2 regions of the Streptomyces sp. NPDC090741 genome follow, and region 1 is predicted to be linked to the other one. Evidence: riboswitches for the same ligand, from Rfam matches in the RefSeq annotation. Region 1 holds a riboswitch; the other holds the start of a gene.
What was found. A riboswitch is a leader RNA that binds a small molecule or an ion and turns the genes downstream of it on or off. The one in region 1 is predicted to bind thiamine pyrophosphate.

Region 1 (3,380 bases):
CGCCCGAGGACTACCTCAAGGACGTCACGGCGGGCGTCTTCGCGGCGTTCTACGTGCCCTTCCTGGCCACCTTCGTCGCGATGCTCCTCACCGCCGACGACGGGCCGGAGCGCGTGGTCACGTTCCTGCTGCTGACCGTGGTCAGCGACACCGGGGCGTACGCGGTGGGCTGGCGCTTCGGCAAGACCAAGCTGGCGCCGCGCATCAGCCCCGGCAAGACCCGCGAGGGGCTGTTCGGCGCGGTGGCCTTCGCGATGGCGGCCGGCGCGCTCTGCATGGAGTTCCTGATCGACGGGGGCGTCTGGTGGCAGGGCCTGCTGCTCGGTCTCGCGGTCGCGGTCAGCGCCACGCTGGGCGACCTCGGTGAGTCGATGATCAAGCGGGACCTGGGCATCAAGGACATGGGCACGCTCCTCCCGGGCCACGGCGGCATCATGGACCGGCTCGACTCCCTGCTGCCGACCGCCCCGGTGGTGTGGCTGCTGCTCGCCGCCTTCGTCGGCACCGGCTGAAACCGGGTCCCGCGGCTTCCGACCGGCGGGCGGTTCACCAGGGCAGCCCCGCTGAGCTGGTACGACGTACGTACGAAGGCTTCGGGTGGGTCCGGGCGGTTACTCTTGAAGGGCGCGCTGCTTCTGCGGCGCGCCTTTCGTCTTACGAGGAGTACCAGCCATGGCCCGCCCTGTCCCGGGAGAGCTCACCTTCGTCGCCCCTCGCGGGGCCAAGAAGCCGCCCCGGCATCTCGCCGACCTCACGCCCGAGGAGCGTCGCGAGGCGGTCGCCGCGATCGGCGAGAAGCCCTTCCGGGCCAAGCAGCTCTCGCAGCACTACTTCGCCCGGTACGCGCACGACCCGGCCGAGTGGACCGACATCCCGGCGGGCTCGCGGGAGAAGCTCCAGCAGGAGCTGCTGCCCGACCTGATGAACGTCATCCGGCACATCTCGTGCGACGACGACACCACGCGCAAGACCCTGTGGAAGCTGCACGACGGCACGCTCGTCGAGTCCGTGCTGATGCGCTACCCCGACCGGGTCACCATGTGCATCTCCTCGCAGGCCGGCTGCGGCATGAACTGCCCGTTCTGCGCCACCGGCCAGGCGGGCCTGGACCGCAACCTGTCCACCGCCGAGATCGTCCACCAGATCGTCGACGGCATGCGCGCGCTGCGCGACGGCGAGGTCCCCGGCGGCCCTGCCCGGCTGTCCAACATCGTCTTCATGGGCATGGGCGAGCCGCTGGCCAACTACAAGCGGGTCGTCGGCGCCATCCGCCGCCTCACCGACCCCGAGCCCGACGGCCTGGGCCTGTCGCAGCGCGGCATCACCGTCTCCACCGTCGGCCTCGTCCCGGCGATGCTGCGCTTCGCCGACGAGGGCTTCAAGTGCCGCCTCGCGGTCTCGCTGCACGCGCCGGACGACGAGCTGCGCGACACCCTCGTCCCCGTGAACACCCGCTGGAAGGTCCGCGAGGTCCTCGACGCGGCCTGGGAGTACGCCGAGAAGTCCGGCCGCCGGATCTCCATCGAGTACGCCCTGATCCGCGACATCAACGACCAGGCCTGGCGCGGCGACCTCCTCGGCCGGCTGCTCAAGGGCAAGCGCGTCCACGTCAACCTGATCCCGCTGAACCCGACGCCGGGCTCGAAGTGGACCGCCTCGCGTCCCGAGGACGAGAAGGCCTTCGTGGAGGCCATCGCCCGCCACGGCGTGCCGGTGACCGTACGGGACACCCGCGGCCAGGAGATCGACGGCGCCTGCGGTCAGCTCGCCGCGAGCGAGCGGTAGGCTGACCGGCATACATCTGCATATTCATATTCCGACAGGGGAGCGCCACAGCGCTGAGAGTGCGGCAACACGCCGCAGACCCTCTGAACCTTGCCCAGGTCATTCTGGGTAGGAAGTTCGGTCACCACCTCAAGCTGTTGCGCCCTGCCCGGGCGCTCCGCTCCACGAGAGCGCCCGGGCAGGGCCGCGTCTTCTCCTGGTCAACCCAGGAGGAATGTTCCGTGAGCACCACCAGGAAGATCGCGGGTGCGGCGCTGGCCGCAGCCCTCGGTGTCAGCACGCTCGCCGCGTGCGGCGGCGGCAAGGCCAAGGACGAGTCCGCGGCCGGGGCGAGCGAGGCGCCGAAGTCCAAGACGGTCACGCTCGTCTCGCACGACTCCTTCAACGTGACCGACACGGTCCTCAAGGAGTTCGAGCAGCAGAGCGGCTACACCGTCAAGGTCCTGAAGTCCGGGGACGCGGGCGCCGCCCTCAACCAGGAGATCCTCACCAAGGGCTCCCCGCGCGGTGACGTCTTCTTCGGTGTGGACAACACGCTCCTCTCGCGCGCCCTCGACAACGGGATCTTCACGCCGTACGAGGTCAAGGGCCTGGCCGACGTGAAGCCCGAATACGTGCTCGACAAGGAGCACCGGGTCACCCCGATCGACTCCGGCGACATCTGCGTCAACTACGACAAGGCGTACTTCGCCGACAAGAAGCTCGCCCCGCCGCAGACGCTGGACGACCTGGTCAAGCCCGAGTACAAGAACCTGCTGGTCACCGAGAACGCGGCGACCTCCTCGCCGGGCCTCGGCTTCCTGCTCGCCTCCGTCGGCAAGTATGGGGACGAGGGCTGGAAGGACTACTGGAGCAAGCTCAAGGCCAACGGCGTCGAGGTCGTCGACGGCTGGGAGCAGGCCTACAACGAGCGCTTCTCCGGCTCCGCGGGCGGCAAGAAGGCCAAGGGCGACCGGCCGCTGGTCGTCTCGTACGCCTCCAGCCCGCCGGTCGAGGTCCTGTACGGGGAGCCGCAGCCGGCCGAGGCCCCCACGGGCGTGGCCACCGGCACCTGCTTCCGACAGGTCGAGTTCGCGGGCCTGCTCAAGGGCGCGAAGAACGAGGAGGGCGGCAAGGCGCTCCTCGACTTCCTGGTGAGCAAGAAGTTCCAGGAGGACATGCCGCTCCAGATGTTCGTGAACCCGGTGGTCAAGGACGCGAAGCTGCCGGAGCTGTTCACGAAGCACGGCGTGGTCATCGAGAAGCCGGAAAACGTGGCTCCCGAGACCATCGCCAAGAACCGTGAGCAGTGGGTCAAGGCATGGTCCTCGCTCGTCGTGAAGTAGGACGCGAGAGCACTCCCGTGAAGGAGAGCGCGCGCGGTACGGCTGTCAGGCTCCTGCTGATGGCCGTACCCCTCGCCTTCTTCGGGCTGTTCTTCGCCTACCCCGTGGCCGCGATCGTCGGCCGCGGGATCAAGACCGACGAGGGCTGGCAGTTCGGCCGGATCGGCGAGGTGCTGACCCGGCCCGACATCGCCGACGTGCTCTGGTTCACCACCTGGCAGGCGCTCGCGTCCACGGCGCTCACGCTCCTGATCGCACTCCCCGGCGCGT
Region 2 (3,380 bases), on a different contig from region 1:
GTCACGGGGACAAGCCTGCCACCTCGGACCGACACCCGGTACCCGAGCCGACCCGTCCGGGCCCCCGGACCTCCTCCGCACCCGGCTCGTACGGTGCTAGACCAGCGCCGATTTCAGCGGGACCGCGGGATCGGCGACCTTGGCCGGATCCACCGGGGCCCCCGTCTCGATCAGCTTCCGCCCCTGCGCCAGGTCGCGCGGCCGGCCCACCGCCAGGACCGCGGCCAGCGCCCCGTCCCGGAGCCAGCACACCGACCACGCCGCCTCGGCGGGGTCCCCGCGCCACAGCAGCTCGTCGGCGCCCGCGTGGTGCCCCGCGTACTGCACGAAGCGCCCGAACTGCTCCGACCAGAAGTACGGCACCGGGTCGTAGACCTGCGCCGCGGTCCCCGCCACGATGTTCGCCGCGACCACCCGCGGCCCCTGCAGGGCGTTGTCCCAGTGGTGCACCAGCAGCCGCGCCCCGTAGCGGGCCGACGGGAACGACGCGCAGTCGCCGACCGCGTACACCCCGGGCAGGGAGGTGCGCAGGTACTCGTCCGCCACGACCGCGCCGTCCGGCCCGAGCTCGACCCCCGAGTCCGCCAGCCACCGGGTCGCCGGCCGGGCCCCGATGCCCACCACCACCGCGCCCGCGGGCAGCTCCCGCCCGTCCGCGAGCAGGACCCGCCCGGACTCCACCGAGGAGACCCTGGCCCCGGTCAGCAGGGCGGCCCCGGCCTCCTCGTACCAGTGGGCCATGGGGGCCGCGACCTCCGCGGGCAGCGCCCCGGCCAGCACCCGGTCCGCCGCCTCGACCACCGTCACCGCGCAGCCCGCCGTGCGCGCCGCGGTGGCGAACTCGGCGCCGATCCAGCCCGCCCCGACCACCACGGTCGCCGGGGTCCGGGCCAGCACCGGCCGCAGCCGGGCCGCGTCGTCCAGGGTGCGCAGCAGGTGCACGCCTTGGACGCCCTCGGACCCGGGCAGGGTCAGCGGTTCGGCGCCGGTCGCCAGGACGAGCACCTCGTACGGGACCGGCCCCGCCTCGGTGTCCAGCTCGCGCTCGGCGGCCCGCAGCCCGGTGACCTCCACCCCTAGCCGGAGCACGACGCCGAGCCCCTCGAAGTCCACGTCGAACGCGGAGTCCTCGGCCTTGCCGAGCAGCACCGCCTTCGACAGCGGCGGCCGGTCGTAGGGCTGGTGGGGCTCGGCGCCCAGCAGGGTCACGGGACCGCGCCACCCCTGCTCCCGCAGCGCGACCGCGGTCTGCACCCCGGCCATTCCGGCGCCGACGATGACGACGCCGCTCTGAGTCTGTTCCGTCTGCTCGCTCACACCGCCCACCCTAGCGATCTGACGCTTCGTCAGGAACAGCGGCCCGGCGCGGCGGCCGGGGAGGCAGCCTTACCCGCCCCCGGCGCCGGGGTTAGGCTGGCGCCCGTACCTATCGCGGGAGTCCGGGCGGACCGGGCTGAGAGGGAGGCTGAGCGGCCTCCGACCGTACGAACCTGATCCGGGTCATGCCGGCGAAGGGAGGGGCTGGACGCCCATGCACTCATCTCGGAAGGGATCCGAAGCGGGATCCCCAGGGTCCACAGGGTCCACAGGGTCCACAGCGGCCACACGGGCCACGAGGTCCACAGGGGCCACGGGATCCGACGTCCTCGTCATCGGGGGCGGGATCATCGGCCTGGTCACCGCCTGGCGGGCGGCCCGGCGCGGGCTGCGGACCGTACTCGCCGATCCGGCGCCCGGCGGCGGCGCCGCACAGGTCGCGGCCGGCATGCTCGCCGCCGTCACGGAGCTGCACTACGGCGAGGAGACCCTGCTGGGCCTCAACGTCGCCTCGGCCGCCCGCTACCCCGAGTTCGCCGCCGAGCTGGCCGAGGCCAGCGGCGGGATGGACATCGGCTACCGCGCCTGCGGCACCCTCGCCGTGGCCCTCGACGCCGACGACCGGCTGCACCTGCGCGAACTGCACGCCCTCCAGCGCCGCTGCGGTCTGGAGTCCGAATGGCTCACCGGCCGCGAGTGCCGCCGCCTGGAGCCGATGCTGGCTCCCGGCGTGCGGGGCGGGCTGCGCGTGGACGGCGACCACCAGGTCGATCCGCGCCGGCTGGCGGCCGCGCTGCTGGCCGCCTGCGAGGGCGCCGGCGTGGAGATCCGCCGGACGGCCGCGGAACGGCTGCTGACCGCCGCCGACCGAGCCGTCGGCGCACGGCTCGACGACGGTACGGAGCTGCGCGCCGACCAGGTGGTCCTGGCCGCGGGCTCGCTCAGCGGCCGGCTGGCCGGCGTACCGGCGCAGGTGCTGCCTCCGGTACGGCCGGTGAAGGGGCAGGTGCTGCGGCTCGCGGTGCCGGCGGCATACGCGCCGTTCCTGTCGCGGACGGTACGGGCGGTGGTCCGCGGCAGCCACGTGTACCTGGTGCCGCGCGAGAACGGCGAGCTCGTCATCGGGGCCACCAGCGAGGAACTCGGCTGGGACACCACGGTCACTGCCGGCGGGGTGTACGAGCTCCTGCGCGATGCGCACGAGTTGGTGCCCGGCATCACCGAACTGCCGCTGACCGAGACCCGGGCCGGACTGCGGCCCGGGTCCCCGGACAACGCCCCGCTGCTCGGCCCGACCGACCTGCCCGGCCTGCACCTGGCCACCGGGCACTACCGCAACGGGGTGCTGCTGACCCCGCTCACCGGCGACGTGATGGCGGAGCTGCTGACCACCGGCACGCTGCCGGAGATCGCCCGACCGTTCACCCCGCGCCGGTTCTCCGCCGCACGTCAGGAGTCGTACGCATGACCATCTCCGTCAACGGCGAGCCGCGCGACATCGCGGCCGGCACCACGCTCGACGCGGTGGTCGCCACCCTGACCGCGGCGCCGTCCGGCGTCGCGGCCGCACTGAACGAGACCGTGGTCCCGCGCGGGCAGTGGCCGCTCACGCCGGTCGGCGAGGGCGACCGGGTCGAGGTCCTCACCGCGGTACAGGGAGGCTGAGCGCGATGGCGGACGACGCTTTCGTACTGGGCGGCCGGACCTTCTCGTCCCGTCTGATCATGGGGACGGGCGGGGCGCCGAGCCTGGACGTCCTGGAACGGGCGCTGATCGCGTCCGGTACGGAGCTCACGACGGTGGCGATGCGGCGGCTGGACCCGACGGTCCAGGGCTCGGTCCTGTCGGTGCTGACCCGGCTGGGGATCGCGGTGCTGCCGAACACCGCCGGGTGCTTCACGGCGGGCGAGGCGGTGCTGACGGCGCGCCTCGCGCGGGAGGCGCTGGGCACGGACTGGATCAAGCTGGAGGTCGTGGCCGACGAGCGGACCCTGCTGCCGGACGGGGTGGAGCTGCTGGACGCGGCGGAGACGCTGGTGGACGAGGGCTTCACGGTCCTGCCG

Region 2: another riboswitch for thiamine pyrophosphate. It lies ahead of thiO (glycine oxidase ThiO); the one in region 1 lies ahead of ACIQU4_RS00365 (thiamine ABC transporter substrate binding subunit).

The regions. Positions count from the first base shown of each region.
Region 1 is NZ_JBIVXF010000001.1:86,944-90,323, reverse strand. It holds gene ACIQU4_RS00375 (phosphatidate cytidylyltransferase) at 1-512, shown strand, start outside; gene rlmN (23S rRNA (adenine(2503)-C(2))-methyltransferase RlmN) at 673-1,785, shown strand; TPP riboswitch at 1,812-1,918, shown strand; gene ACIQU4_RS00365 (thiamine ABC transporter substrate binding subunit) at 2,007-3,110, shown strand; gene ACIQU4_RS00360 (ABC transporter permease) at 3,170-3,380, shown strand, end outside.
Region 2 is NZ_JBIVXF010000009.1:90,080-93,459, reverse strand. It holds gene ACIQU4_RS24105 (Rv2175c family DNA-binding protein) at 1-5, opposite strand, end outside; gene ACIQU4_RS24100 (NAD(P)/FAD-dependent oxidoreductase) at 97-1,317, opposite strand; TPP riboswitch at 1,422-1,534, shown strand; gene thiO (glycine oxidase ThiO) at 1,532-2,785, shown strand; gene thiS (sulfur carrier protein ThiS) at 2,782-2,982, shown strand; gene ACIQU4_RS24085 (thiazole synthase) at 2,988-3,380, shown strand, end outside.